3 regions of the Shewanella sp. SR1 genome follow, and region 3 is predicted to be linked to each of the others. Evidence: predicted binding sites of a transcription regulator. Region 3 holds the regulator's gene; each other region holds the start of a gene.
What was found. Region 3 encodes LexA, which represses DNA repair genes until DNA is damaged. Its sites were predicted from a motif close to TACTGTATNNNNATACAGTA; they were not measured.
Positions count from the first base shown of each region.

Region 1: a site for LexA is predicted at 2,447-2,466, ahead of dinG (ATP-dependent DNA helicase DinG). Genes of this name have one in related genera too.
Region 2: a site for LexA is predicted at 3,011-3,030, ahead of recG (ATP-dependent DNA helicase RecG). Genes of this name have one in related genera too.

Region 1 covers NZ_JAJAEF010000050.1:342-4,957, forward strand. Annotated here, with positions in the region: partial or broken gene KV201_RS22175 (TSUP family transporter) at 1-341, opposite strand, end outside; gene dinG (ATP-dependent DNA helicase DinG) at 351-2,423, opposite strand; gene KV201_RS22185 (DNA polymerase II) at 2,544-4,616, shown strand, end outside.
Region 2 covers NZ_JAJAEF010000010.1:67,755-72,370, reverse strand. Annotated here, with positions in the region: gene KV201_RS11430 (DUF3014 domain-containing protein) at 1-720, opposite strand, end outside; gene recG (ATP-dependent DNA helicase RecG) at 919-2,994, opposite strand; gene KV201_RS11420 (DNA-binding response regulator) at 3,179-3,775, opposite strand; gene KV201_RS11415 (sensor histidine kinase) at 3,775-4,616, opposite strand, start outside.
Region 3 covers NZ_JAJAEF010000014.1:12,902-17,517, forward strand. Annotated here, with positions in the region: gene mtr (tryptophan permease) at 1-116, opposite strand, end outside; gene plsB (glycerol-3-phosphate 1-O-acyltransferase PlsB) at 116-2,539, opposite strand; gene lexA (transcriptional repressor LexA) at 2,700-3,320, shown strand; gene KV201_RS13870 (cell division inhibitor SulA) at 3,317-3,829, shown strand; gene coxB (cytochrome c oxidase subunit II) at 4,232-4,616, shown strand, end outside.

The DNA of each region.
Region 1 (4,616 bases), on a different contig from region 3:
CCAATGATCAGCAGCGGCAGGACTTTTTCGAGCCATTGGGTATCGACTAAATAGACTAAGAAACTGCCCAATACGGCGCCAATAAAGGTGGCAATAAAGGCCATGTACCAAAACGAGGGTTTAAAAAGGTGCTGACGATAATAGGTCCAAGCCGCCATTGAAGAGCCAAAACTGGCGGCTAACTTATTGGTACCTAATACGGTGTGCGGTGCTATGCCTAAGGTTAACAGTGCGGGGATCGACAATAGGCCACCGCCGCCAACAACGGCATCGATGAATCCAGCGATAAGACCTATAACTGCCAACAGGGCCCAATGACTGGGCTCGAGTAACAATTCCAAATTTTAATCCTACTCTATGACACGTCTAAAGGGCGGTAAGGCGTCCAGCAAGGACTTGCCATAGCGTTTAGTAACTAACCGCCTATCTAAAATGGTGACTCGGCCATAATCTTGCTCTTTACGCAGTAATCTACCACAACTTTGAATAAGCTTACGTGAAGCATCTGGGATAGTCAGTTGCAAGAAGGGATTGCCGCCTTTGACTTTGACATATTCCGCATGGGCTTGCTCAACGGGCGAGGTTGGCACCGCAAAGGGCAGTTTAGTGACGATCAAGTTCGTCAGATAATCGCCGGGTAAGTCGAGGCCTTCGGAGAAACTGCCAGTGCCGAACAATATGCTCGGTTCGCCTTTATCGCACTTAGCTTTATGATTCTCTAACAACTGTTGCCGTGGCGCATTGCCTTGAATAAGCAGCTCTGTGGTGAGTTTACCTTCAAGTAATTCAACCACTTTTTCCATCTGCCAGTAGGAGGCGAATAACACTAAGGTGGCCATTTCCCCTTCAATCAGGGTGACGATTTGCTCGGCAAGTTCTGCCGTATAGGCATCGTCCGTCGGCTCAGTGCGCATTTTGGGTAAATAAAGTGTCGCGTTATTGGGATAATCGAAGGGCGATTGTAAGGCTAAATAACGGCTGCCATCATTGAGTGACAACCCAACTTGATGCACGAAATGGTCAAAGTTATTGAGTGCGCGCAGCGTGGCGCTACATAAAACTACGCCCGCGGCTTTTTGCCACAGCATGGATTCCAGCATAAAGCCAACTTCGATAGGCGAGGCGCTAAACAGATAATCCACTTGTTTACCTGTGATGAGCTCGACCCAGCGCGCCATAGGGGCACCTTTATGTTTATCTTCCTTGGCCATCATCTTCCACAATTTTTGTAGATTCTCGAGCCTTTGCAGCATAAATCCGGTTTCGGCTAATAGTGCTTCGGATTGATGTTTAGGAATGTCGCCATCTTTAATCGCCTCTGCCAACAGTGACAGCATTTTATTAAACTGTTTGAGGGCAAGATTAGAGGTCACTGCAAGGTTTTCAGCCAGAATGAGTAATGAGTCAGGCAGTTTGCCGTGCTCAAAACGCAGACGGTTTTCAGGATTAGCAAAGTGCTTAGTCTGGGTATCGCAGTAGTGGGCCACTTGATTGAGCTGGGCGATAAGATCGCCTAAATGATCTTGCATTGCCTGCGCGGGGGCAATGATATTGTTGCTCTTTATTTGGTTTTGTAACTTAGCGCAGGTTTTACCAATTTTTTCGAGCCAGTCGCATGCGCCCCTCAGTGTGGCTTGTGCGCTGGAGAAATCCCGCGCGACTATCGGTAAGTGATGTGCCTCATCGATAACATAAAACACGTCTTCGGGATCGGGCAAAATCACGCCACCACCTAGCTCTAAATCGGCGAATAACAAGCTGTGGTTGGCGATGAGCACGTCCCAGGTATCGACATCTTCACGGGCTTTATGGAACGGGCAATTTCTGTGGCTGGCGACTTGGCGATGACAGCTGTGTTTGTCGCAGGCGATTTGTTGCCACAAGTGATCGGGCAGCGGCACGGCTAAGGTATCGATTTCACCGTTCCAGCGACCTTCGTTATAGTCTTTTAACAGGCCATGCATCATAGCCACTTGGCTATTGTCAGGCTTAGTTTGCCACATGGCCATTTGTGTACTGTTGTCGTCACCGATGAGCATCGCCAGTTTCGATAGACATACATAACGTTGTCGACCTTTGACTAGGCCAAAGCGGAAATTTAAACCGGATTGCTCAAGGAAGAAGGGCAAGTCTTTATGCAGTAATTGTTCTTGCAGGGCGACGGTCGCGGTGGCGATACAGACTTTTTTCTTGCTCGCTAATGCCAGTGGAATGGTACCGAGAATATAAGACAATGATTTACCGATACCAGTCCCTGCTTCGACCACTATGATGCGTCTATCTTTGTCATAGTCGCCAGCGAGGGTCTTAGAGATTTCCGCCACCATATAGTTTTGTTCGCGACGCGGCCTAAAATGAGGCAAGGCGGTAGCGATATCCTTATAGATGGCGCGGATCTGGGTTTTTACATTGTCAGGTAACATGCGTCACTACTTTATCGAATTAATGCTGTACATAATAACAGTGATTGCATAGCCTAAGAAACTTTTCTGCCATTTGGCGGCATTTAAATTGAGTAGCTATACGATTTGGGAACCCATGCGATGAAGCCAGAGGCAACAACGGCCGTTAGTGTACAAGGTCGAGTCTTAACACGCCATGCGATTCATCGTCATGGGAGTTTAGTGTTGCAGTATTATCTGGCGACCGCCCAAGGTCCTGTGCTGGTGGAAGTGCAAGGCACTGAACACATTTGTTTTTGTCATCAAACGGATGTGGCGGCTTTACAGTTACAAACGCCGGGTCAAGCATTGCGGTTTGTGCCGTTAGCGCTCAAAAGCTTTAAAGGCGGCGCCGTCAGTGGAGTTTATGCTAAATCGAGCAACAGCTTACGTACCTTACAGCGCATCGCAAAAGATGCCGATATCCCTTTATTTGAAGCGGATATTCGCCCTGAACAGCGTTATTTAATCGAGCGGTTTGTGGCGCTGGATGTGGCATTTTTAGGGCATTTCTCTGCGCCGACTAGCGACAGTCTTGAGGCTAACTCGCTGCCCGTGTTTATCGCCGAGCGGGCTAAGAGTATTGCCCCTTTAACGGCGGTGAATTTACGCTGTATCTCACTGGATTTTGAATGCAGCTTTGAGGGCTTACTCTATTCGGTCGCGCTATATGGTCAAGACAGTGGCCGAGACGTGGGGCAAGGCAGCCTCAAGCAGACTTATGAAAAAGTGATTATGGTGGGCGAAGCTGAATCAAACTCCCCCGAATATATTGAATGGGTGGCCGATGAAGCGGCGCTGATCCATCGATTAATTGCGTGGTTCCATGAGTTTGATCCTGACTTTATTATCGGTTGGTCAGTGGTGAGTTTTGATCTCTCGCTGTTGTCACGCCGTGCATTATTACACCGTATTCCGCTCACTATTGGCCGCGGCGGCGCTAAGCTCGATTGGAAAGTTGACAATAAGTTTCGCCCAGAAACCTTAGTCTTACCGGGCCGTGTGGTACTCGATGGTATCGATTGGCTTAAAGCCGCTTTTTATCACTTTGAGCGTTTCTCGCTTGAATTTGTGTCGCGGCAATTATTAGGTGAAGGCAAGGCCATTCATAACGTCGATAATCGCGTTGAAGAAATTGACCAGCTGTTTAAGACCGATAAACAAGCCTTAGCGCATTATAATCTTACCGATAGCCGCCTAGTGTGGGATATTTTTACTCACACTCAATTGTGGGATTTTGCCCTCGCGCGTGCTGAACTGACAGGTTTAGAACTCGGGCGGGTAGGGGCTTCGGTGGCGGCGTTTAATCATTTGTATTTACCACATTTACATCGCGCGGGTTATGTCGCTCCAGCAGAGCCTGTGAGTCAGGGCATTGAAAGTCCTGGTGGCTATGTGATGGATTCTGTGCCGGGTCTTTATAAACACATCTTAGTGTTCGATTTTAAAAGCTTGTATCCCTCCATTATTCGCACCTTTTTGATCGATCCTAAGGGATTGATTGAAGGCTTGCAGTTGCCCGAGTCTGAATGTGTTGCGGGTTTTCTTGGCGGCCGTTTCAGTCGGCAACAGCCTATTTTACCTAAGCTAATTCAAACCTTATCTGAGCAGCGCGAAAAGGCCAAGCGTGAGCACAATGCGCCATTATCCCAAGCGATAAAAATTATCATGAACTCGCTGTATGGGGTTTTAGGTTCTCAAGGCTGCGTGTTTCATGATGCCAAGTTGGCAAGTTCGATCACGATGCGTGGCCATCAAATCATGAAACAAACCCGTGCATGGATAGAAGAGATGGGCTATCAAGTGATTTATGGCGATACGGATTCGACCTTTGTGTGGCTTGGCGGCGAGCCTGACCTCTCAGACATTAACGCCTTAGGTAACACTCTGGCGCAGGATATCAATGCTAAGTGGCAGGCTAAGACCTGTGCTGATCACCAAGTTGAGAGTTTTCTCGAGTTACAGTTTGAGCGGCATTACGAGCAGTTCTTTATGCCAACCTTAAGAGGCTCATTAGAAGGCAGTAAAAAACGTTATGTTGGCGCGTGGCGCAATGCGAGCGATGAACTTGAGCTCACCTTTAAAGGTATGGAACAAGTGCGGAGTGATTGGAGCCCCTTAGCGCGCAAAGTCCAAGAGTCACTCTATGAGCGAATGTTTAACCAAAGGGATATC
Region 2 (4,616 bases), on a different contig from region 3:
CGCGAGCAGTATTTTAATCGCTTGCAGCATTCTGTCGTTGAATTTAGCGTTGCTGTAGCCGAGTTCGGTAAAGGCTTCCTCTAGCATAGGCGTCATTTGCTTATAGGTGACCATTAACGTCTGTTCGTCCATTTTGGCAATCGAGTCAACATAGGCATCGTATCTGTGGAAACCCTCAGGATTTAAATACACTTTGTTGGTGATTTCAGAAACCGAGAAATGCTTCTCTGGGCCTTTGAGTGGACTCACTTTACGGGTCAATTCGCCCTGAGCTAAGTTATCGACAAACACCACAAATTGGCGCGCGAGATCTTGCTGCACTAATGCAGAACCCAGCACATTGTTATCGATAATGGCGAGGGCTTTTTGTTGTACGAATGCATCACTTTCAGCCAGTGCAGGTACAGGTTCAGCAATAACTTCCGGCTCAGTTACCGCAGGGGTTTCTGTGCTGTTGGTGTTTGTTTCTGTAACAGCAGGCGTCGTCTCAGTGGTTTCTGGCTCTGGCGCACTTTCGAGCGTCATTGGCTCAGATGGCGGTGTTTCAGGCAATACAATTGGCGCGTTAGGGATGAGTTTAGGTGAATCTGAGTCACCGCTGTAGTAATAATATCCTCCGGCAGAAAGTAGCACGACGAGCACTATCGCAAAAAGCGCAAAGCGATTACTGCTAGAAGAAGTCTCTTGAGGTGTTATTCTATCATCTTGATTAACTTGCATTTTACATCCTTCGCTTGAGTGTCAAGGTAACTTGGTGAATACATGCAGCTAACATTAAAGTGCAAGAGCGGACTATTGGAATACCGCTGGTTCATTTTGCAAGTTTCCATGCGCTTGTCTATAGCGCTTAGCTGAACATAAACAATTTATTTTGAGTATCGAGGCAGATGTCACTCCTCGGCCTTTACCCTTTACTGCCTAAGCCTGCACATAGTGCTGCTTGTGCCCGAGCCAGCGTAAGATAATCGCATCGACTTTTTCGGGGGCCTGCGCCATCACATGATTTGCCAGTTTTTGAATATGCGGGATCAAAGCTTGATCGCGCACCAGATCGGCAATTTTCAGCTCGGCCAGTCCCGTTTGCTTAGTGCCAAGCACTTCACCTGGGCCACGAATTTCTAAATCTTTCTGCGCTATGATAAAACCGTCATTACTTTGCCTGAGTACACTCAGTCTTTGGGTGGCGGTATGGCTCAATGGCGCCTTGTAGAGTAACACACAATGGCTTGCGATGGCGCCTCGACCGACTCGTCCGCGCAGTTGGTGTAGTTGTGCCAAACCTAAACGTTCAGGGTTTTCAATGATCATCAGGCTGGAATTAGGCACATCGACGCCGACTTCAATCACGGTTGTCGCCACCAGTAAATGAATTATGCCCGCCTTAAAATCGGCCATAATTTGCTGTTTTTCGGCACTCTTCAACCTGCCATGCACGAGGCCGATATTGAGCTCGGGCAGGGCGAGGCGCAGTTCTTCGGCCGTGTCTTCGGCGGCTTGGCATTCGAGCACTTCGGATTCTTCAATCAGAGTGCACACCCAATAGGCCTGACGTTTATCTGTGATGACGGAGTTACGCACCCGTTCGAGCACTTCGTTGCGGCGTGAATCGGCAATCGCCACTGTGGTCACAGGTGTCCGTCCCGGCGGCAGTTCATCGATAATGGATGTGTCGAGATCCGCATAGGCCGTCATCGCCAGCGTGCGCGGGATCGGCGTTGCCGTCATGATCAATTGATGCGGGTGGAAACCTTGGTTCACGCCTTTTTCACGCAGACCTAAACGTTGGTGTACACCGAATCTGTGCTGCTCATCTATGATAATTAACGCGAGTTTGCTAAAGACCACATGCTGCTGGAAGATAGCATGGGTACCAATCACCATCTGGGCGGCGCCGGATTCAATATCCGCAAGGGATTGCGCTCTGACCCTACCTTTGAGTTTACCCGCCAGCCAACCGACTTTAAGTCCGAGTGGCTCAAACCAAGCGGCAAAGTTAGTCGCATGTTGCTCGGCCAATAGCTCTGTTGGCGCCATCATGGCAACTTGATAACCGTTTTCAATCGCTTGCAGCGCAGCCATCGCCGCGACTAAGGTTTTACCTGAACCAACATCCCCTTGCACTAAGCGCATCATAGGGTGCGGTTTTTCTAAATCTTTGCCTATATCGGCCACCACTCTTTGCTGGGCGCCCGTGGGCTTAAAGGGCAAAGCGGCGAGGAAGGGATTGAGCAACTGCCCCGTGGCCTGCATGGTGACAGCAGCGTCTAAATTACTGCGCTGTCTTAGACGTAACATGCTGAGATTATGGGCGAGTAATTCTTCCTGCACGAGTCGCTGCTGTGCTGGGTGTTGGCCTAACTCTAAATCGAACTGAGATATCCCCGCAGGAGGCCGATGCAGCGTTTGCAGCGCTTGTTTAAGGCTGATGTTGTTTGGTTGCAACCGCGGTGGCAGCAGCTCAGTTAAGCCGCCATCTTCCAGTAATACCAAAGCTTGCTCGGTCAGCTTGAGCCAACTCGCCTGTTTTAAGCCCTCAGTTGTGGGATAAATCGGCGTTAGGGTATCACTCAGATGAACATCTTCACCGGGATACACGACTTTATATTCTGGATGCACTATCTCAGCTTGATGGCCGCCACGGCGCACTTCACCGTAGGCGCGGATCATCAAACCATTTTGCATGGCATTACGCTGGGCGACGGAAAAGTTAAAAAAGCGCAGGCTCAAGCTGCCTGTATCGTCGCGCACATTGCAGACCAGCATACGCTTGCGGCCTTGAATGATCTGCGTCGATTGGATTTCAGCTTCTATGGTGCCGTAACTGCCGGGCATAAGGGCGGCAATCGGATAGATTTGGGTTCTGTCTTCGTAGCGCAGGGGTAAGTGAAACAGCAGATCTTGTACTGTTGTGATGCCGAGCTTTGCGAGTTTCTCCGCGACCTTTTTGGCGACGCCTTTGAGGTCGGTGATCGGAACAAGATCCAATTGCTGCAAGTCGTTAGCACTCAATCACTGTGAATTTATACATATATTAACAGAGAATAAGCGTAAGGCAATCTCAAGCAGAATGAGGGACTTATTTGCCAGCATAACTAACGTCAGTTTGCGGCCCTTAGGTTTCGGCTAAGGCCGCAAAAATTGTCGATATGAACGAAAGAGTAGTTAACCGTGAGCGTGATTACAGCCAGCCCTTTTGTTTGGCGATACGGGCGGCGTCGATTCGGTTGCTGGCATTGAGTTTAGCTATGGCTTCGGAGAGGTAGTTACGCACTGTGCCTTCGGCAATAAAGAGGGTTTCGGCGATGTCGGCGGTGGATTTGCCTTCACTGGCGAGGCGTAGAGCGCGGCGCTCTTTATCGTTGAGTGGGTCGACGTCACCAATTGCCATCATGGCAAGTTCAGGATCGATCACTCGTTTTCCCGCCATAACTTGTTGAATCGCGTTGACTAAGGTTTCTGAGGGCGCATCTTTTAGCAGAAAACCGCCGACACCGGCTTCGATAGCGCGTTTGATATACCCCGCGCGGCCGAAGGTGGTGATGACCACGACCTTAGTTTGACTATGTTGATCCTTTAACCAAGCTGCTAGCTCTAGGCCTGTGCGGCCAGGCATTTCGATGTCGGTTAGCAAGAGATCAAAGCTTTGCTGTTTGAGTAGACTTAGGGCTTCATCGCCGTCACTCGCTTGGGTGATATTAAAGCCTCCCGCAAGCGTGAGGAGTGCGGCGAGCGCGCCTCGCACCATGGCTTGGTCTTCCGCCAATAAAATCTTCATTAATCTGTTGCTCCCTGCAAAGGTAAACTGACGGTAAATGCATATCCCTGTTCGAGATTATAGCTCAAGCTGCCGCCTAAGCTGTCAAGACGTTCGCGTATCCCCGTGAGGCCATTGCCTTCAGCGATAGGTTTACTTGGGCCGTTATCTTTGACCACAACGACTAGCCTATCTGGTTGCTGAATAAAGTCGATAATACATTGACTTGCGCCGCTATGACGTAAAATATTATTCACCAGTTCAGTGACAATTAACCCCAGCTGGCTCTCCATTCTGGCGGGCAGTTTAGGGATATTGCCTGTCAGCTCGACACTGACTCCTTTTTCCCTCAATAGTTTACACAGTTGTGTCACGCTATCCGCGAGACCCTTATGTTTGTAGTCAGATACGGTATGGCGAATTTGGCTGAGGCTCTCACGGGCAATTTGACCGAGTTCATTAAGCTGGATTGTGGCCAGTTGGTATTCTTGTTTTGCCAGCAGTTTTTCGGCCAGTTCCGCCTTAAGCGCAATCGAAGACAAGCTGTGGCCCATGATGTCGTGTAGATCGCGGGCAATGCGTTCTCGCTCAACCATAGCCGCTAAGGTACTAATTTCTTGAGTGCTTTGCTGTTCTTTCAATTTATGTTGATGACGCCTGCGTTCGGCAACGCCAAACATGCCTACACCGAGTACCAATCCTGAGCCGTAAAGCGGAAAGTAGTAACTGTTAAAGTCGTAAATCTCATTGAGGGCAAACAACAGGCCGATTAAGGCGGCAATAGCCAACAGACAGGTTCTGAGAGGGTAAAAAAAGCCAATGAAAAAAGCGGCAAAGGTGAATAACGAGATAGATCCCGGGT
Region 3 (4,616 bases):
ACCACGGGCAGAGAAAACATCCCAGCACCTACGGTCGTACCGGCAATAATCATGGCGCCACCGAGCAAGGACCTACCTGCGGGCTTATGCTTAGCCGCATTCATATGATTTGCCATTAAACTGTATGCTCCGCGGTGACACTCGCCACTATCGTTTGTTTCACTGACGGACGTAATAAGCTATTGGCTTGATCTCGTATGCGATTGATATTGGACTTATCTTGGTTATCCGCCAGATATCCCAATTCTTTGAGCTTAACGCTCAAGGTGCCGTAAAGTTTCTTATCGTAGAACTCAGGCGCGGTAATGCCATGCAAAGCGCCTAAACGCTGGGCGAGTAGATGACTCTCAGACTCAAGTTCTGAGCGCTCCATCTTAGGTCTGTTCGCTAACAGATTGAAGATAATGGCATAGCGTTGCAGAGTCTCGCTCACTGAACTGGCTAACAATAATAGTTGGCTAGTGTGTTCAGGCACGACGGTTAAGGTATCAGTCTCAACCACTAACCCTTGTTCAATGAAGAAATCCAGCACTTGATTGACATAGGCAGGTACATCCTTAATGCCCATGAAGAGTTCGGCTTTCAGCAGTGGATAAAAATCGGCAACGATTGACACAACTTGCTGACGCGGGATCTGCTCATTATGCGTTAAGCAGCTCGCAATTAATGACGGTACGATAAATAAGTGAATGATATTGTTACGATAGTAAGTCATGGACACAGCCTGACTCGCCTCGATAGACACAATTTCACCTAAAGGATCGGCACAAACAACAAACTTATTCAGCTCTAAACCTTGCTGCACTAAATGCTTACCATCACCTTCGGCAACCGAAGTATAAGTAGTGTAAGGCACTTTTTTGAGTAGGGTCAGATACAGATCAAGCTGACGCTCCAACAGACTGCGCTCTAAGGCATTTTGATCTGTGGCCAGCAACACTAAACTCGTCAAGGTCACCGAACTCGCCGCCGCCGCATCGTTAATATTCGTCATCACTCGATTCGCCAGCACGTTTACCGCTGGCGTTAACCAGCTTGGTTTTTGCTCAGGATCATCGGCCAACTCAGTACGCCAGTTTGGCGCGCGCTCATTTAAGAAGTTTTGCAGAGTAATCGGCTCGCCAAAGTTCACATAACCTTGGCCGAAATTACCAAGTTTGCGAATCGCACCAAACACCTGCCACACAGATTCTTTTTTCTTTTTCTTACCACTTAACTCTTTATGGTACGTCGCCACTTCCATCACATGGTCATAGCCTAAATACACAGGCACCAATGTTACCGGACGCTCGATACCGCGCAGCACGCTGTTCATCGTCATGGCGATCATGCCCGTTTTTGGCGCCAATAGACGACCGGTACGTGAGCGGCCGCCTTCAGAGAAATATTCCACCGAATAACCTTTAGCAAACAGTTGGTCTAAATATTCACGGAATACTGCGGTGTACAGCTTATTGCCATTAAAACTACGGCGGATAAAGAAGGCACCACCGCGACGGAACATAGGTCCCGCGGGCCAGAAGTTGAGGTTAATACCAGCAGCAATGTGCGGCGGAACCATGCCTTGATAATACAAAATATACGATAACAGCAGGTAATCCATGTGGCTCCGATGGCAAGGCACATAGACAATCTCGTGGCCATCATGGTGCAACTGGCGAACTTGCTCGGCACCTTTGATGTTGATCCCGCTGTAAAGCTTGTTCCACAACCAAGTTAAGAAACGCTCAGCAATACGCACTAAGCTATCTGAGTAATCTGCAGCGATTTCATCGAGATACTCAATAGCCGTCTCGCGCGCTTGGGTCTCAGAAATCTTTTTGTTGGCCGCTTCTTCTTGAATCGCTTTACGCAGCGACTCGGATTTGAGCAACGAATGAAATAGTGCTTGGCGATTTGGCAACACAGGCCCTGTCATCACCTTACGTTGACGACGGAAATGCACCCGCGCGACCCGCGCTAACTTATGAGCGATCCCCATGTCAGTGCCGTGTTCGTCGGCCATGTATCGCAGAGATACCGCATTTGAAAACTGCACGAAGTTATGTCGACCTAAGAATAGAATCATCAAGCATTTGCGCAGCCAAGTCGGGTTTTCCCGCTCAAACACGGCCGCCTTCATAGTGTCGTCTTCTTTCCCTGGCGTGCGGCCCCAATACAGGCTCACGGGCACCAATTGAATGTCTAATTCAGGGCGCTCCTTATGCACGGCCAACAAACGCATAAAGCATTCGAGGAAAGGCTCGTTACCCGCACGCTCACCAAACAGCGGCTTACGCCCTTGAAGACAGACAACCCGAGGCGCAATCACACCATTCGCCACTAAAGGCTCATAGGGGCTCGGCAGTCCTAACTTAGCCGTAATTTCGCTCAGGGCAGCGATGTCACTCAGCGATTCCGTTTTCATCACATAAGCAAGGGGTCTGGAGGCATCCAGATTCAGATCGGCAAAGGGATCCTGAGGCACAACAATAGTGTGCACTAAGTGTTTTTGGATCCAGCGTAATGATTTCAACCAAAGAGAGTCGTGTTTAGGCATTATTCTTATGCAATTAAGTACGTTTACTAGCCCGGTAGAATACCAGACTATGGGTAATATTCGCTAATTCTCTCCAACATAGCTAAAAAGTGGTTAATACTTGCGCTGCAAATAATACTGTATATACTAACAGTAACTGTATAGAAAAACAGGAAACACCATGAGACCTTTGACGCCACGCCAAGCTGAAATTTTAGAGCTAATTAAACGAAATATTGCCGATACTGGCATGCCACCCACTCGGGCAGAAATTGCGACCCGTTTAGGTTTTAAGAGCGCCAATGCGGCTGAAGAGCATCTTAAAGCGTTGGCGAAAAAGGGCTGCATTGAGATCATGCCAGGCACATCGCGGGGCATTCGTCTGACTGCGGAAGTCGAAGAAGTAACTGAAACAGGTTTACCGCTTATCGGTCAAGTAGCCGCTGGCGAACCTATTCTCGCCCAAGAACATGTTGAACAGTACTACCAAGTCGACCCAAGCATGTTCCATCCCGCCGCCGATTTTTTACTGCGGGTTAAAGGCGACAGCATGAAGAATATCGGCATTCTCGAAGGAGATTTGCTGGCAGTTCATAAAATACAACAAGCTAGAAATGGTCAAGTGGTTGTCGCTAGAGTCGACGACGATGTCACTGTTAAACGTTTCGAAAAAAAAGGTAATGTGGTCTATCTACACGCCGAAAATGAAGACTATTCCCCGATTAAAGTGGATTTAGGCTATCAAAGTTTAACAATTGAAGGACTCGCCGTCGGTGTGATCCGTAATGGAGATTGGCTATGAACAAACTACTTGGCAATGCACCCCGCCATCCGGGCTTGTGGCTCGATGAAGTCCGTGATGCCGACTATGACTGGCACCATGCACCTATCGCCTGCATGCCAACTAAGACTCAAGGTCGCCAAGAATTAATCCATCTGAGCGCGCAACTCGCCCAGTTAAGCCAACAGGGCCGTTGGTTAGTGCTCATCAACCCGCCGAGTATTGGTTACAAACAAATGCTCGCCAACGCTGGGGTGCGTATGGACAGAGTCTTACTGGTGCACGCGAAAGATGAAGTGGAAACCCTGTGGGCGATGGAAAAAGCCTTAACAAGTGGTACGTCCAGTGCGGTTATTACTTGGACCCAATCATTAGATGCACGCGATAATCGTCGCCTGCAAATTGTCGCTAAAAGTGCCCGCGCCATGGGCATAGTGCTAGAAGACGTAAACAGTCACTTACATGGCGACGTACGCATTGAGCAAGGTAGCCTCTTCGGCCAACAATCTTTTTTTAGCGCTGTACATTAAATATTCATTTAATTTTTTACCTTGAAAGCCGCCTCGCCTATGAATGTGAGGCTTTTTTTTGGCAATTTTTCAGACAATTAGATAAATAAGTGATCTTGATCAATATTTAAACAGCAAGTATGGTTGGTTTAGTCGGCGATGATATATCGCCGCCCGTGGCAAATAAATCGAGCCGTAATCGAGTTCAAAATGCCACTAAAAATAGAGAACAGATTTATTTCAGTCGTATGTGCCAGCGTGGCTAATACCAGCAGTAATAATACTTAATTAAAAGTAACAGCCGCCAACGCACGTTGAAGTCAAAAAAGCTTTTTTGGGAACTGAAGAGTTTGCATAGAGTTGAGACTTACTGTGTTGCTCTTCTTTGTAGTTGCTATTCGCAATTGGCAGAGGAGAAGTCTTGTGAAGCAATTGTTGTATTGTTTACTCGTGGTGTTATTCGCACCACCGTTGGCCGCCGCGGACATGCGGTTCAACATGACCCCTGGCGTAACCGAGATCAGTGGCAAGGTTTATCACTTGCACATGACCATCTTGTATATCTGCTGCGCCATTGGCCTTGTGGTCTTTGGCGTGATGATTTACGCCATGATCAACCACAGAAAATCCAAAGGCGCTGTCGCGTCCCACTTTCACGAAAGCACTAAAGTTGAAATCGCTTGGACGATTCTGCCATTTATCATTTTGATCTTAATGGCGATTCCTGCGACAAAAACCTTAATTGCGATGGAAGATCCCAGCGACGCCGATCTGACCGTTAAAGTCACGGGTTCCCAATGGAAATGGC